Regions from separate parts of the Rhizobium sp. RSm-3 genome, predicted to be linked through region 1. Evidence: predicted binding sites of a transcription regulator. Region 1 holds the regulator's gene; each other region holds the start of a gene.
What was found. The regulator PhoB, encoded in region 1, activates phosphate uptake and scavenging genes when phosphate is short. The targets are predictions, from matches to a motif close to TGTCATNNANCTGTCAT.
Positions count from the first base shown of each region.

Region 2: the regulator PhoB is predicted to act here: its motif matches at 2,325-2,341, upstream of BBJ66_RS06685 (NAD-glutamate dehydrogenase).
Region 3: the regulator PhoB is predicted to act here: its motif matches at 2,708-2,724, upstream of phnF (phosphonate metabolism transcriptional regulator PhnF).
Region 4: the regulator PhoB is predicted to act here: its motif matches at 1,620-1,636, upstream of BBJ66_RS15435 (DUF1045 domain-containing protein).

Region 1 is NZ_MAWZ01000001.1:554,668-558,848, forward strand. Features, by position in the region: gene pstA (phosphate ABC transporter permease PstA) at 1-439, shown strand, start outside; gene pstB (phosphate ABC transporter ATP-binding protein PstB) at 455-1,270, shown strand; gene phoU (phosphate signaling complex protein PhoU) at 1,315-2,028, shown strand; gene phoB (phosphate regulon transcriptional regulator PhoB) at 2,166-2,849, shown strand; gene BBJ66_RS02735 (GcrA family cell cycle regulator) at 3,123-3,656, opposite strand; gene BBJ66_RS02740 (aspartate aminotransferase family protein) at 4,082-4,181, shown strand, end outside.
Region 2 is NZ_MAWZ01000003.1:92,325-96,505, forward strand. Features, by position in the region: gene BBJ66_RS06685 (NAD-glutamate dehydrogenase) at 1-2,118, opposite strand, end outside; gene pdxY (pyridoxal kinase PdxY) at 2,393-3,268, shown strand; gene BBJ66_RS06695 (carbonic anhydrase) at 3,340-3,981, shown strand; gene BBJ66_RS06700 (GGDEF domain-containing protein) at 4,078-4,181, shown strand, end outside.
Region 3 is NZ_MAWZ01000001.1:166,626-170,806, reverse strand. Features, by position in the region: gene BBJ66_RS00770 (ABC transporter ATP-binding protein) at 1-409, shown strand, start outside; gene dapB (4-hydroxy-tetrahydrodipicolinate reductase) at 425-1,249, shown strand; gene BBJ66_RS00760 (2,3-bisphosphoglycerate-dependent phosphoglycerate mutase) at 1,271-1,906, shown strand; gene phnF (phosphonate metabolism transcriptional regulator PhnF) at 1,946-2,683, opposite strand; gene phnG (phosphonate C-P lyase system protein PhnG) at 2,794-3,270, shown strand; gene phnH (phosphonate C-P lyase system protein PhnH) at 3,270-3,878, shown strand; gene BBJ66_RS00740 (carbon-phosphorus lyase complex subunit PhnI) at 3,883-4,181, shown strand, end outside.
Region 4 is NZ_MAWZ01000013.1:454,284-458,464, reverse strand. Features, by position in the region: gene mnmD (tRNA (5-methylaminomethyl-2-thiouridine)(34)-methyltransferase MnmD) at 1-420, opposite strand, end outside; gene BBJ66_RS15440 (NAD(P)/FAD-dependent oxidoreductase) at 419-1,597, shown strand; gene BBJ66_RS15435 (DUF1045 domain-containing protein) at 1,712-2,419, shown strand; gene puuE (allantoinase PuuE) at 2,533-3,456, shown strand; gene uraD (2-oxo-4-hydroxy-4-carboxy-5-ureidoimidazoline decarboxylase) at 3,456-3,956, shown strand; gene BBJ66_RS15420 (HepT-like ribonuclease domain-containing protein) at 3,953-4,181, shown strand, end outside.

The DNA.
Region 1 (4,181 bases):
GGTCGGCGGCCTGGTGCTGACGCTGATGACCCTGCCGACGATCATCATCGCCACCCGTGCGGCGCTCCGCGCTGTGCCGCCGTCGATCCGCGCCGCAGCGCTTGGCCTCGGCGCTTCGAAGATGCAGATGGTGTTCCACCATGTTCTGCCGCTCGCCATGCCCGGCATCTTGACCGGCACGATCATCGGCCTGGCGCACGCGCTCGGCGAAACCGCGCCGCTGCTCCTGATCGGCATGGTCGCCTTCGTCGCCAACGCGCCGACGACACCGCTCGATCCCTCGACGGCCCTGCCGGTGCAGGTCTATATGTGGGCCAACGAGGCCGAACGGGCCTTCGTCGAGCGTACTTCGGGTGCCATCATCGTCCTGCTCCTGTTCCTGATCGTCATGAACATGGGCGCCATCCTCTTGCGTCGTCGCTTCGAGCGCCGCTGGTAAACGGAGTTACAGATCATGAACATGTTGACGGAAGCTGCAGTTGAAAAGGCGCTGGATCAGAAGATGAGCAACGTCCCGTATAAGATGATCGGCCAGGATGTCTCGGTTTACTACGGCGAGAAGCGGGCGCTTTTCGATGTGAACCTGAACATCCGCGAAAACACCGTAACCGCGCTGATCGGCCCGTCCGGCTGCGGCAAGTCGACCTTCCTGCGGAGCCTGAACCGCATGAACGACACGATCGACGGTTGCCGCGTCGCCGGCAAGATCACGCTGGACGGCGACGATATCTATGATCCCGATATCGACGTCGTCGAACTGCGCGCCCGCGTCGGCATGGTCTTCCAGAAGCCGAACCCGTTCCCGAAGACGATCTACGAAAACGTCTCCTACGGCCCGCGCATCCATGGCCTTGCCAAGTCGAAGGCCGATCTCGACCAGATCGTCGAGACCAGCCTGCAGCGCGCCGGCCTCTGGAACGAGGTCAAGGACCGCGTGCACGAATCCGGCACCGGCCTGTCGGGCGGTCAGCAGCAGCGTCTCTGCATTGCGCGCGCCGTCGCCGTCAGCCCTGAAGTCATCCTGATGGACGAGCCCTGCTCGGCGCTCGACCCGATCGCCACCGCCAAGGTCGAGGAGCTGATCCACGAACTGCGCGAGAACTACACGATCGTCATCGTCACCCACTCCATGCAGCAGGCCGCGCGCGTTTCGCAGCGCACCGCCATGTTCCACCTCGGCAATCTGGTCGAGGAGAACGACACCGACAAGATGTTCACCAATCCCGACGATCCGCGCACCCAGGACTACATCATGGGTCGCTTCGGCTGATTTTGGCGTCACCAAGCCTTCCCGTTATTCGAGGATAAAGCCCCATGGCATCGACACATATTTATTCTGCCTATGATGATGATCTGAAGTTCCTGTCCCGGCGGATTTCCGAAATGGGCGGCCTGGCCGAGCAGATGGTCGCCGAATCCGTCCGGGCGCTGGTCAACGGCGATACGGCGCTCGCCCAGAAGGTCATCTCCGACGACGTGATCCTCGATCACGCCGAGCGCGAAATCGGCGACAAGGCGATCGTCACCATCGCCCGCCGTCAGCCGATGGCCGCCGACCTGCGCGAAATCATGGGTTCGATCCGCATCGCCGCCGATCTCGAACGCGTCGGCGACCTCGGCAAGAACACCGCCAAGCGCGTCATCGCCGTGCAGAGCACCGGCGTTCCCCGCAAGCTCGCCCGCGGCCTCGAGCATCTCTCCGAGCTGGCGCTCGTCCAGCTCAAGGAAGTGCTCGACGTCTACACGACACGCGCCGCCGACAAGGCGAGTGCGATCCGCGAGCGCGACAACGAGATCGACGCGATGTACACCTCGCTGTTCCGGGAGCTCTTGACCTACATGATGGAAGATCCGCGCAACATCACCAGCTGCACGCATCTTCTCTTCTGCGCCAAGAACATCGAGCGCATCGGCGACCACGCCACCAACATTGCCGAGACAATCTATTACATGGCGACCGGCGCCCAGCCGGAAGGTGACCGTCCGAAGGACGACAGCGCCAACACCGTCGGCGCGGTCACGGAATAACCGCCTAAACCAGACGATTGCGTGCGCGCCCATGTGGGGCGCGCAAAGAGGTCGCAGCCGATTTTTGTGAATTTGCGCAGGATGCATTGCTTAAATCACCCCCGGTTTAAGGATCATGCGCGAGGAGACCGACACGCATGATCCCGAGAGTTGCAGTTGTTGAAGACGAGGAAGCCCTGAGCGTGCTTCTCCGCTACAATCTCGAAGCTGAGGGCTTCGAGGTCGATACCATCCTTCGTGGCGACGAGGCCGAAATCAGGCTTCAGGAGCGCACGCCCGACCTTCTCATCCTCGACTGGATGCTGCCCGGCGTCTCCGGCATCGAGCTTTGCCGGCGCCTGCGCATGCGGCCGGAAACCGAGCGCCTGCCGATCATCATGCTGACGGCGCGCGGCGAAGAGAGCGAACGTGTCCGCGGACTGTCGACCGGAGCCGACGATTACGTCGTCAAGCCCTTCTCGACCCCCGAGCTCGTTGCCCGCGTCAAGGCGATGCTGCGCCGTGCCCGCCCCGAGGTGCTGTCGACCGTGCTGAAATGCGGCGATATCGAACTCGACCGCGAAACCCACCGCGTCCACCGCAAGAGCCGCGAAGTCCGCCTCGGCCCCACCGAATTCCGCCTGCTGGAATTCCTGATGTCGTCGCCCGGCCGGGTCTTCTCCCGCTCGCAGCTCTTGGACGGCGTCTGGGGCCACGACATCTATGTCGACGAACGCACCGTCGACGTCCATGTCGGCCGCCTGCGCAAGGCGCTGAACTTCTCCAACATGCAAGACGTCATCCGTACCGTCCGCGGCGCCGGCTATTCAATGGAAGCCTGAGGGGTATCTGACAAAGTCGAGCAAGCTCCGCCCCTCACCCTAACCGACCGGGGTCGAGCCACGCGTCTCGACCCGTCCTTCGGACCCCCGTAAACGGGGCGAGGGGACGTGCCTCTGCGAGAGGTGGGTGAGGGCCGAGAGGTTGCGGCATATCCCCTTCGCCCCGCGCGCGGGGAGAAGGTGCCGGCAGGCGGAGGGGCAGCCACACCCAACGCACTCACAAAAAAACGGGCCTTGCAGCCCGTTTTTGCATCTCGATAATGCCTTACCCGCTCAGCTTGCCCGCGCCGCTGCCCGGCGGCGTTCGTTGATCGGCTGGTAGGCGAGTTTCTGGTGGTAGCTGCAATAGGGCGAATTGTCCGGGGACTCGCAGCCGCAGAAGTGGAAGTCGTCCTTCAGCGGATCGCCGACCGGCCATTTGCAGGTGCGTTCGGTCAGTTCCGTCAGGCCGAGGCGGCGCGAGATCGGCACGACCACGTTGCCCTTCGGCACGTATTCCATTTCCTCGACCGTTTCGATCTCGATCTCTTCCTTCAGCATCGTCGCGCCCTGCTGGCGGGTAACGGTGCGGGTGGCGATCCGGGAGGCGTAGTTCGGCGCGCGCGGCGCAGATGTATTGCGTTTCGGCGTCCGCGCCGTGGCGGCGGTGCCGCCGGCCTTGGCGCGGCCGGGAAGGCTCAGCCTGTGTACCTTGCCGATCACGGCGTTTCTGCTGACGCCGCCAAGTTGTGCCGCGATCTGGCTGGCGCTCAGTCCTTCGGCCCAAAGCTTCTTGAGTTTCTCGACCCGCTCGTCTGTCCAGTTCATGCCCTGTCTCCACCTTTCGCGTTGGTGATGGCAGAATCCCTCACCGTTGTCCCGGAAGCCTCCGAAACAAGAAACGCCTGATCAATTTTGGTGACTAGTTCCGCCGCATGCAGTCTAGTAATTGAACTTTAACCTAGTGTGAGCCTGACTCCGTGACAAGAGTCGCATGAATCCGGATGAATCGAATTCGGAGTTTTCCCCAACTTGCTGCCCCGGCGTGTCATTTCTGCAATATTGCCTGTTGAAGGTCGAAAACACCGCTGTACAAGCTTGCTGCATGCGCTAAGGGCGCAGTTTTGTTGACATTGCAGCGCGAAAAGGAAATAGTACCGCTGGCCGCCGCAAGGCGGCATTTTTGATTTTTCGGGCCTGGTTTTCTTAGCCGGAGTCCGTTGCTAGATAACGCTGATCGGGAGACCCGCGCCATGGCCGAAGCCGCGCCGCTTTATGACACCTATTCTCGTGCCCCGCTGCGGTTCGAGCGAGGCGAGGGCGTATGGCTGATCACCGAAGGCGGCGAGCGTT
Region 2 (4,181 bases), on a different contig from region 1:
CTTCTTGATGCGGACCTTTTCGGAAAGCTTGGTATCGAGGGTGTCGTGGAACAGCCGGAAGATGGCGGCCGCGACACCGGGATATTTGTCGAGCGTGGTGGCGATATAATCCTGCGAATAGGCGATGCCGGCCTGGCGGAGATAACGGGCATAGGCGCGCAGTACGTTCGTCTCGCGCGCCGAGAGCCCGGCCGAGAGGATCAGCCGGTTGAAGCTGTCATTGTCGATCGTGCCGGCGAAGGCGGCGACGAAGGCTTCCTCGAGAGGGGCGCCGTAACGCTGCAGATCGATGTCGCCGCCGTTGCGGGCCTCGAGCTCCATATCGTGCAGCACGACGAGTTTCGTTTCTCCGTCCGCGGCCGGTACGTCGATGTCGAAGGTGCGTTCGCTGACGACATTGAAGCCGAGATTCTCAAGAAGCGGCACGCGGCGCGACAGCGCCAGCTGGCCGCCGGCGTGGAAGATCTTCAGCGAGAGGGTCCGGCCCTCATCTTCCTGGCGATGGTAGAACTGAATGCGAAGCGGCTCGCCTGCGGCGCAGGCGCCGATATCGGCGAGGTCGGCCACGGTTTCTTCAGGCGTGAAGGAATCCTGGAAGGCCTGGTCGACGGAGATTTTCGGCGCCTTGGGTCCGGCCAGCGCCTCGAAACGATCGTCCCAACGGGCGGTGATCTCGCGGATCACCTGCTCGAGCTTTGCCTGGGGAATGCGCGGCGTCTTGCCGCCGGAGCGGCCGATAATGAAATGCACGCGCGCCACGCCGCCTTCCGGGAAAGCCGGGTAATAGGCGGAGACACGACCGTCATAGACCGTCTTCAGATAGGTGCCGATCCGCTCGCGGACGATCGAGTCGTATTCCTCGCGCGGCACATACACGATCACCGAGACGAAGCGGTCGAAATGGTCGATGCGCGGCAGGACACGCACGCGCGGACGGTCGGCGAGGTCATTGATCTGCTCGGCAAAACTGGCAAGCAGCGTGGTGTCGATCTGGAAAAGGTCGTCGCGCGGATAGGATTCCAGCGTGTTGTCGAGCATGCGGCCGGAATGGCTCATCGGGTCGAAGCCGAAATGCTCCTTCACCTTCTCGATCTTGGAACGCAGCAGCGGGATTTCAGAGGCGAGCGACGTATAGGCCGTCGAGGTGAAAAGCCCGACGATGCGCAGCTCGCCGGTGACGTTGCCGTTTGCGTCGAAGCGTTTGACGCCGACATAATCCATATAGGCCCGGCGATGGACGATGGATTTCACATTCGCCTTGGTGACGATCAGGAAGTCGGGGCCGTCGAGGAAGGCAAGAATTTCAGGCGTCGTCGTCACGGCATCCTTGCCGGTGCGCAGCACCAGAACATCAGGGTTGGAGAGCATGCCGAGGCCCGCACCCTTGTCTCGCTCGACCTTGGCGTCGGCACCCTTGCCGGAATAGACATATTCACGCATCCCGAGGAACGTGAAATTCTCGTCGCGCAGCCATGTCAGGAAGGCGACGGCTTCATCGCGATCGGCCTTCTTCCGGCTGGCGCCATTGGCTGAAAGCTCGGCGATCACGCCGTCGATCTTGGAAAGCATCGGCTTCCAGTCGGAGACCGACAGACGGACCTGTTCGAGCACGGTTTCGACGCGTTTGACGAGATCTGCGGCCTGGGCGGAATTGAGCGGTGCGATATGGAGCTGGATATGGCTGACGCGGCTGGCCGGGTCGCTCGGGTGATCGGCGGAATAGAGCGCAGGCGCCTTGCCCTTCTCCATGACCAGGATGGGATGCACGGCCATGAACAGGTCGCGATAGGTGCTCGTCACCTCACCCATGACCGACTCAAACAGGAAAGGCATGTTCCGGTCGGTGACCGAAAGCACCGACACGGCAGTGCCGTCAGGGGTCACATCGGCAATGGTGTCGATGCCGACGCGCGGCGCCTTGCCGTTCCAGGCGGCAAGTTCCTTTGCCGAATGCACGGCGGAGAGCGCCAGCATCTCCGGCGTATAGAGTTCGAGATCGTCATTGCTGGCCCGTCCGAAGAGAATTTCCGGATCGAGATGCGCCTCGCCCGTCGCCTTGGCGATCTTGCGCGCGCTTTCGATCTGCTTTTCCCGTTTCGGATTGTTTCTGGCAGCCATGAATCGCCTCCCGCAATGGACTGGTTTTCTGCAAGCTAGCAGAAGATTCCTCGAAAAAATCTCTAAAATGGGGGCCTGAAAGATTGTTTTGACGCTTTTTTGACCCAGAAAATGGGAAATTGTCAGAGATTTTTCGCTTTCGTGGCCAAAATGAACGGAAGGGCCTCTTTTTAGGTTTTTCGTTTCACACACATTTCCATGCTCACATGAAGAATGGTTGACAGCGTGGCGTCAAAAAGATCATCAAACGCATCGTCATTCGGATCTTGATATCATGTCGGAAAATGCAGCGGGCGCAGTCATCGTCATCTCCAGTCATGTGGTGCGCGGCTCGGTCGGCAACCGGGCGGCCGTGTTTGCGCTGGAGACGCTCGGTCATCCGGTCTGGGCGCTGCCAACCATCGTGCTGCCCTGGCATCCCGGCCACGGCCGCTCGACGCGGCTGACATTTGCGGAAGCGGATTTCGACGCGGCGATCGACGATCTGATCCGGGCGCCCTGGATCGGCGAAGTCAAGGCAGTGCTTTCGGGCTATTTCGGCAATGCCGCACAGGCGCGCTCCGTCGCCCGGCTGATCGCCGCGCTCAGGCAGGATAATCCCGAGCTGCTCTATGTCTGCGATCCCGTCATGGGCGATCTCGGCGGGCTCTACGTGCCGGAAGCGACCGCCGAGGCCATTCGCGACCATCTCATCCCGCTCGCCTCGCTCGCGACGCCGAACCGCTACGAGCTTGCATGGCTTTCCGGGGCGGCGCTCGAAGACAACAGCGCGATCATGGAGGCGGCGCTGGCGCTCGGGCCGTCGCGCATGCTCGTCACCTCGGCCGTGCCGATGATGGCGGGCGGTACCGGCAATCTCTATCTTTCCGGCCGCCACGCGCTTCTTGCCGAACACCGTGTCGTCGAAAACCCGCCGAACGGTCTTGGCGACTTGCTGGCCGCCGTCTTCCTGTCGCGTCTGCTTTCCGGTCTCGAGGACGAAAAAGCGCTGCAGCTTGCCACGGCCAGCGTCTTCGAAGTGCTGGCGCGTGCCGTCAGGCGCGGCAGCAACGAGCTAATGCTGGCGAGCGATGCTTCCAGCCTTTCGACGCCGATGGCGATGGTGCAGATGCGCCGGCTCGTGCACCCGGCGCAGCGGCGGAAAAAATGACGCATATGCCGACGCGTTCATTTTGCATTGCAGCAGTTGAAATTGTCTGCCGCGCGCGCTAATCCAGAAGCATGCAGCGTTTTCCAAATTCCCTTCTGGACGGTTACCGCAACTTTATGAACGGGCGTTATGCCGACGCCCGCGACAGGTATCGGCTGCTTGCCGAAAACGGTCAAAGCCCCAGCACGCTGGTCATTGCCTGTTCGGATTCACGTGCGGCGCCGGAGCTGATCTTCGATGCCGGCCCCGGTGAGCTCTTCGTCATCCGCAACGTCGCCAACATGGTGCCGCCCTACGAGCCGGACGGTCATTTCCATTCAACATCGGCCGCGCTCGAATTTGCGGTGCAGGCGCTGAAGGTCTCGGATATCGTCGTGATGGGCCATGGCCGCTGCGGCGGCATCCGCGCCGCGCTCGATCCGAATGCCGAGCCGCTGTCGCCGGGCGATTTCATCGGCCGCTGGATGTCGCTGGTCAAGCCCGCCGCCGAGCAGATCCAGAGCAATGACGTGATGACGGCCGCCGAGCGGCAGACGGCGCTGGAGCGTGTGTCGATCCGCAATTCGATCGATAATCTCAGAAGCTTTCCCGACATCAAGGCGCTCGAGGAAGCGGGAAAAATGCATCTTCATGGCGCCTGGTTCGATATTTCCACAGGCGAACTCTGGGTGATGGATGCCGAGACACGTGACTTCATTCGTCCCGAAATCTAGGGATCTGCCGCTTTATCAGTTTATTAAGAATTGCTGCTAAGATTGCCGTCAATTGGTCGCGCACGACCGACGTTTTGATCACCGTGGCGATTGGCGATGAAGTTCGAGACCATCAAAAGGGTTATCCTGGCCGCCATCATGCTGCCCTTCGTCTTCATGCTCATTGAAGGCGTCGTCGTCATACGGGCTTCGGTCAAGCA
Region 3 (4,181 bases), 390 kb from region 1:
AGCCCGGCTTGCCTATGCGCATGACTTCATCACGGCGCAGCCGCAAGGATACGACACGCCGGTCGGCGAAAACGGCGTGACGCTTTCGGGCGGCCAGCGCCAGCGGCTGTCGATCGCGCGTGCGCTGGTGCGCAATGCGCCGATCCTGCTGCTCGACGAGGCGACCTCTGCCCTCGACACGGAGTCCGAAGCCGCCGTGCAGAAGGCGCTCGACGAGGCGATGACCGGACGCACTGTCGTCGTCATCGCTCACCGGCTTTCGACCGTGGTGCGCGCCGACAAGATCGTCGTCATGCAGCAAGGCCGGGTCGTCGAGGAAGGCAATCACCAGACGCTTGCGAAGGTCAGCGACGGTCTTTACGCTCGCCTCAACAATCTGCAGAGGCCTTCGGCCTCCGATTCAAACTGACCTGGTGAGACTGACATGAGCGATGCTGCGATGAAACTGGTGGTGGTTGGCGCGGCAGGGCGCATGGGGCAGACGCTGATCCGGCTCATCCATACCATCGAGGGCGCCACGCTGCATGCGGCGGTGGAACGCAGCGGTTCGCCCTTTATCGGCAAGGATGCCGGCGAGATCGCCGGTCTCGGCCCGACCGGCATCATCATCGGCGACGATCCGCTCCAGGCCTTCCTCGATGCCGAGGGCGTGCTCGACTTCACTTCGCCGGCCGCGACAGTGGAATTTTCGGGGCTCGCCGCGCAGGCCCGCATCGTCCATGTCGTCGGCACCACCGGCTGCTCCGACGACGACAATGCCAGGATCGCTGCTGCGGCCCGCCATGCCCGCATCGTCAAATCAGGCAATATGAGCCTCGGGGTCAATCTGCTCAGCGTGCTCGCCGAACAGGCTGCGCGGGCGCTCGAGCCTGATGACTGGGATATCGAAATCCTGGAAATGCACCACAAGCACAAGGTGGATGCGCCGTCCGGCACCGCCCTTTTGCTCGGCGAGGCCGCGGCCAAGGGGCGCAATATCGATCTCGCCTCGAAATCGGTCCGCGTACGCGACGGTCATACGGGCGCCCGGCAAGCCGGCACGATCGGCTTTGCGACGCTGCGCGGCGGCTCCGTCATCGGCGAGCATTCGGTGCTTTTCGCCGGCGAAGGCGAGATCGTCACCCTGTCGCACAGCGCTGCCGACCGCTCGATCTTTGCGCGCGGCGCTATCAAGGCGGCGCTGTGGGCGCGCGACAAGAAGCCGGGTCTCTATTCCATGCTCGACGTGCTCGGGCTTTCTTCCCAATAACGACATATCGGAGGCATATTCATGAGCGGAACCCTCGTCCTCGTTCGCCACGGCCAGAGTGACTGGAACCTGAAGAATCTCTTCACCGGCTGGAAGGATCCCGATCTGACGGCGCTCGGCATCGAGGAAGCCAATGCCGGCGGCAAGGCGCTAGCCGAATACGGCATCAAATTCGACGTCGCCTATACCTCGGTGCTGGTGCGCGCGCAGCACACGCTGAAGCTCATCCTCGACAAGGTCGGCCAGCCCGATCTGCCGACGATCCGCGACCAGGCCCTGAACGAGCGCGACTACGGCGATCTCTCCGGTCTCAACAAGGACGATGCCCGCGCCAAATGGGGCGAGGAACAGGTGCATATCTGGCGCCGCTCCTATGACGTGCCGCCGCCCGGCGGCGAAAGCCTGCGCGACACCGGCGCCCGCGTCTGGCCCTATTACCTGACCGAAATCCTGCCGCGCGTGCTCAGGGGCGAGAAGGTGCTGGTTGCCGCGCACGGCAATTCGCTGCGCTCGCTGGTCATGGTGCTCGACAAGCTGACCAAGGAAGGCGTGCTTGCCCTTAATCTCGCGACCGGCGTTCCCATGGTCTACAAGCTGAAGGCGGATTCAACCGTCGCGTCGAAGGAAGTGCTCGGCGACATGTCCGGCGCACACTGATATCAGTGGCCTTCCCTGTTCCGTCAGGGAAGGCTGACCTCAATTCTCGATCGTGAACTGCACCCGGTCGGCCGCGAAGCGGCTGATCGAATATTGCACCGGCACGCCGTCGAGATCGGTATTCATCGCCTTGGCGATCAGCAGGATCGCGCCGGGCGTCAGCTCCAGCTCGGCCAGATCGGCCGTGTTCGCATGGGCGGCCGTCACTTCGGTGGTCGCGCGGACATAATCCGGCAGGCCAAGTTCGGCGAAAGCCTTGGTGATCGATTCGTGCTTGCGGTAGGCCTCGCCGATCCCGGCGAAACGTTCGGCGGGAAACCAGCTCGTCGCCCTTGACACCGGCCGCCTGTCGGCATGGCGCAATGTTTCCAGGCGGATCACCCGTTCTCCCTGCTTCAGGCCCAGCCAGCGAGCGACTTCGGCGCTCGCCTCCTCCTGCGCTTCATCGAGCAGAAGGCTGCGCATCTCGCGCGCCTGGTCGCCGATGCCTGAAGTGAAGCGGGTGCGCCGGGTGATCGGGAAATTCAGCCGTTCCTTGCGCTCGATCAGCGTGCCGCGACCTTGCACCGCGCGAACGATGCCTTCCTGCGCCAAGGCCGCCAAGGCGCTGCGCACCGTGTGGCGGTTGACGCCGAATTGCAGCGCCAGCACCGTTTCCGGCGGCACCATTCCGGTTTCGTCATAGGCTCCGTTGCCGATCGCCTCACGGATCCGGTCGGCGATCTGGCGCCAGAGCGCCACGCCGGTCTGTCTTTGCACCTGCTTCAATCCCGCCATTCCGGCCCCATTTCCCGCGCCCGATGTCACACGCTTGTCACGACATCGATTTAAGCGTAGGTATATCTTGTATAGTTGTCTATATCAATAGACATTTTAAGGAAGCGGCGATGATATCAGCGGACAGGACAGACGCTGCGTCACAGACGGCATCCGGGCGCAAACGCGCCGCCGATCTGCTGGCGCGAGCGGAACGAAGCGAACTCTGGGCGGTTTGGGATGCCTTGCCGGAAAAACCCGCGGCGCATCCGGTGCGCGGGCCAGAGACCGGGCTGGTGATGGTGCGCGGCCGCATTGGCGGCGGCGGCGCGCCCTTCAACCTCGGCGAAGTAACGGTGACGCGGGCAACAGTTCGGCTCGACTCCGGCTCGGTCGGTCATGCGCAGGCGCTCGGCACCGACCGGGAAAAGGCCCGGCTTGCAGCGATCTTCGACGCACTCTGGCAGGAGGAGGCGACCAAGGATTTCGTCGAACGGGCGCTGCTTTTGCCGATCGCCGGACGGATCGCCGCTACTGAGCGCCGCAAGGCGGAGGAGACGGCGGCGACCCGCGTCGATTTCTTCACCATGGTCAGGGGAGACAACTGATGGGCCTGAAGACGGAAGCCCTGACCGGCGGCTTTGCCGAGCCGGTCTTCCATGCCCAGAGCGTCTTCAAGATGCTGATGGACGGCATCGCCCGCCCCGGCACGATCCAGACCGTTCAGCCCGATATCGCACCGCCTGTGCCGCTCGGCAGCGCCGCCGGCGCAATCGCGCTGACGCTTTGTGACCACGACACACCCGTCTGGCTGTCCCAGGGGCTGGCGAAATCGGCCGTGCCGGAGTGGCTCGGCTTCCACACCGGCGCGCCGCTCACCACTGAGAAGGCCGAGGCGCGCTTCGCTTTCACCGAGGCCGGCACCGCGCTTTGCCCCTTCAGCCTCTTCGCCTCAGGCACGCAGGAATATCCCGACCGCTCGACGACGCTCATTATCCAGCTCCCCGAACTCGAGGGTGGGCGCCGGCTGGCGCTGATTGGCCCCGGCATCCAGACTGTGACGGAGATCGCGCCTGTCGGCCTGCCGGAGACCTTTCTGCGGCTCTGGACGGAGAACCGCGCGCTCTTTCCGCGCGGAATCGACATCGTGCTGACATCGGTGACACGTTTTCTCTGCCTGCCGCGCACCACCAAGATCACAGCAACGGAGATCTGAGCTCATGTATGTTGCCGTCAAGGGTGGCGAGGCCGCCATCGCCAATGCCCACCGCCTGCTTGCCGACCGCCGCCGCGGCGACCGTTCGCTGCCGGCGATCGGTATCGACCAGATCGTCGCGCAGCTGGCGCTCGCCGTCGACCGGGTGATGGCCGAGGCCTCGCTTTTCGACCGGACGCTCGCGGCCCTTGCCGTGCGCCAGTCGCGCGGCGATATGATCGAGGCGATCTTCCTGCTGCGCGCCTACCGCACGACGCTGCCGCGCTTCGGCTATTCCAGGCCGCTCGACACGGCTGATATGAC
Region 4 (4,181 bases), on a different contig from region 1:
GAGCGAGACGGTACCATCAGGCGTTTGCGGCCAGGCCGCCGTCAGCGCCTCGCGTTCGGCATCGATCTCCGGCCAATGCGAGAGCGCCCGGCCGATCTCCTCGCCGCGCATCGGGTGGAGTTCGAAGGAGATGAAATGTAACTGTTGGCCGCGCTTGCGGTGAAGCTTCCACTGCCGCCAGGTCTCGGCGAAGTTCAGGCCGGTGCCGAAGCCGAGCTCGCCGATCAAAAATTCCTGCCGCCCGTCCCAGCGCTCCGGCAGGCCGTTGCCGGCGAGGAAGACATGGCCGCATTCCAGCCGTCCATCCGTCTGGCAATAAAAATGATCGCCAAAGGCGGTGGAATAAGGCATATCGCCGTCGCGCCATTCGAGCGGCTGCGGCGCGCCCACGCCAATCTGATCGGGGTTCACGTCTGTCATGGAAAAAGCCGATAATCCTCGGCCGGTCTCAGGTCAATCATCCTGCGAATTGCTGGTCGTCGGCGGCGGCATCATGGGTCTCTGGGCGGCCGTCCATGCCGAGCGCCGAGGCATCGCCACCCTGATCGCCGATGCCGGCCAATTGGGCGGAGGGGCAAGCGGCGGCCTGCTCGGCGCGCTGATGCCGCATATGCCGGATCGCTGGTCGGAGAAGAAGCAGTTTCAATTCGATGCGCTGGTCTCGCTCGAAGACGAGATCGCCACGCTCGAAGCGGCGACCGGGCTTTCGGCCGGATATCGCCGTTCGGGACGGTTGATCCCGCTGCCGAAGCCGCATCTCGAAAAAATCGCGCGCCGACATTGCGAGGATGCCGAGCGGCATTGGCAGACCGGCGCGCGCCGTTTCCACTGGCATGTGCTCGACAATCCGCCGGTCGGCGGCTGGATCGAGGCCTCGGCCGGCGAGAGCGGCTTCGTGCACGACACGCTCGCCGCCCGCGTGGCGCCCCGTTCGCTGATCGCGGCCCTTGTCGCCCTGCTGCGGCGGTCAAAACATGTGCGCATTCTGGAGCATGCAACGGTTGCCGGCCTCGATCCGGACCGCGGCGTGGCCGAGATAGGCGGCGAAAGCATCGCTTTCCGTCACTGCATCCTGGCCGCCGGCCATCAATCCTTTCCGTTGCTGCAGGGCCTGACGCCGGGGTTGAAACAGCCGCTCGGCCAGCCGGTCAAGGGACAGGCGGCGCTGTTGAAAGCCGATATCGACCCGGCGCTGCCGACGATCTTTCTCGACGGGCTCTATGTCGTCGCGCATGAGGGCGGCTACGCCGCGATCGGCAGCACCAGCGAGAACCGTTTCGACGATCCTACCTCGACGGATACCCAACTCGACGCGCTGATTGCCGGGGCGCGGGAGATCGTGCCGACGCTCCGCGATGCCGTCGTCGTCGAACGTTGGGCCGGGCTTCGCCCGAAGGCGATCGACCGTGATCCGATGATCGGCCGCCATCCCGATCACCCGCGCCTGATCGCGCTGACCGGCGGATTCAAGGTCAGCTTCGGCCTGGCCCACCGGCTGGCGGAAGCGGCAATCTGTATCGCAGGCGATACAGATTGCGGATTTTTGCTGCCGGAAAGCTTCGCAATTTCAAGCCATATCGCAGCGGCTTCACGTTAAACGTGAATTCGCCGCCGCCTCGTTTCGTTATTCTGTCATGCAAATCACCTATCTGCTTGCGCATCGACGGCGCCTGAGATCACCGGCGCTCCTTTTCCTGATGGAGGAAATCGCATGCGCTATGCCATTTGCTTCACGCCCCCGGCAAGCGACCCGCTATCGCTCATGGCCGCCCATTGGCTTGGCCGAAACGTGTTTTCCGGCGATATGCTGGAGCCTCCGGCCGTGCGCGGCCTCGGCATTCACGAGATCGCCTTCCATACGGCCGTGCCGCGGCGCTACGGTTTTCACGGCGTCTTGAAGGCGGCGTTCCACTTGTGTCCGGACCTGTCCGAAGCGCAACTCCTGCGCGATCTCATGCGTTTTTCCGGGACTGTCCTTCCCTTCCAGATTCCGCGTCTCGAAGTCGCCAGGCTCGGCAATTTCTACAGCCTGCTGCCGAGTGCTCCCTGCGAGCAGATCCAGTATCTCGCTTCGGCGATCGTGCAGGAATTCGACCGTTTCCGCGCGCCGCTCAGCGAGGCCGATATCGAACGCAGCGATCCGGACGGGCTGTCGGCGGCGCAGTTCTCAAATCTGCATCGCTGGGGCAATCCTTACGTGATGGAGGAGTTCCGCTTCCATATGCCGGTGACGGGTCCGGTCAACGCGATCGACATGCCGCGCATCGAGCCGGCGCTGCGGACGGTTTTCGAGGCTGTGCTCAGCGAACCGGTCATGGTTTCGAACGTGGCGCTGATGATCGAGGAGGGTACCGGCGGGCCTTTCCGGGTTCATTCGCTGCATCCGATGGGCAAGGTCAGCGCCCGCAAGATCGCCTGACAGGCGATGAGCTAAATGCTTGTGCAGAAAGGATAAAATTCCGCTGCGCAGTTTCCGTCTCGACATTCCGGCTGCGGATGCTACCGTTCTCCGTCTTTTCAGAAGGTGATTTGATGGTATCCGAGACTTATCCGCGCAATCTCGTCGGCTACGGGCGTCAGACGCCCGATCCGAAATGGCCTGAAGAGGCACGCGTCGCCGTGCAGTTCGTCATCAATTACGAGGAGGGCGGCGAAAGCTCGATCCTCGATGGCGATCCGGCGTCGGAAAATCTGCTGTCGGAGATCGTGGGCGCGGCCGCCTGGCCGGGGCAGCGCAATCTCAACATGGAATCGATCTACGAATATGGTTCGCGCGCCGGTTTCTGGCGGCTCTGGCGGATGTTCACCGATCTCAAGGTGCAGGCGACCGTCTACGGCGTGACGCTGGCGATGGCGCGCAACCCGGAAGCCGTCGCGGCGATGAAGGAGGCCGGCTGGGAAATCGCCAGCCACGGTTACCGCTGGCTGGAATATAAGGATTTTCCGGAAGATCTGGAGCGCAAGCATATTCTCGAAGCCGTGCGCCTGCACACCGAACTCACCGGCGAGCGGCCCTATGGCATGTACCAGGGCAAGCCCTCAGACAATACGCTGCGGCTGGTGCAGGAGGAGGGCGGCTTCCTCTATTCCTCCGATTCCTATGCCGACGACCTGCCCTTCTGGGTCAATGGCGTCGACGGGAAACCCTTCCTGATCATTCCCTATACGCTCGAAACCAACGATATGCGTTTTGCGACCCCGCAGGGTTTCAACACCGGCGACCAGTTTTTCACCTATCTCAAGGATGCCTTCGATACGCTCTATGAGGAAGGCAAGGCGGGCAGCCCGAAGATGATGTCGGTCGGCCTGCATTGCCGTCTCGTCGGGCGCCCGGGTCGGGCGGCGGCGCTGAAGCGCTTCATCGAATATGTGCTGAAGCACGACAAGGTCTGGATTCCGCGCCGCATCGAGATTGCCGAGCACTGGCACAAGCACCATCAGCCGGACGCGATCTGATGCTGTCGCGCGAGGATTTCGTTTCCCGCTTCGGCGGCGTCTTCGAACATTCGCCTTTCATCGCCGAGCGCGCCTATGACGCCGGCAGCGTGACCGAGCCGCTGACGGCATCAGGGGTGCATGCGGCGCTTGCCGCGGTCTTCCGCGCGGCAAGCCGGGAGGAACGTCTCGGCGTGCTCCGCACCCACCCCGACCTTGCCGGGCGCCTTGCCATATCGGGCGAACTTACCGAAGACAGCCGCAAGGAGCAGTCCGGCGCCGGTCTCGACCGCCTGAGCCCCGCCGAGCACGCCCGCTTCACTGAACTCAATTCGGCCTATGTCGAAAAATATGGCTTTCCCTTCATCATCGCCGTCAAAGGACTCGGCAAGGAGGATATCCTGGAAGCTTTCGAAACACGGATCGGCAACAGGCGGGACGAAGAATTTTCGACCGCGACGGCGCAGGTCGAAAAGATCGCGCTGTTGCGTTTGACCTCGATGCTGCCGGAGGCTGAATGAAGGAGAGACGCGCCATCGACTATCTCAACGACATGCAAAAGGCGGCATCCCAAGCGCTGTCCTTCATCGGCGGAATGGATGAGGCGGCTTTCGCCGAGGACCAGCTGACCTTCAAGGCCGTTGCCTTCTGCCACTTCACCATCGGTGCCGCGGCATCCCGTCTGCTGGTGAGCCATCCGGAATTTGCCACCGAGCATCCCGGCCTGCCGTGGACGAAGATCTGCG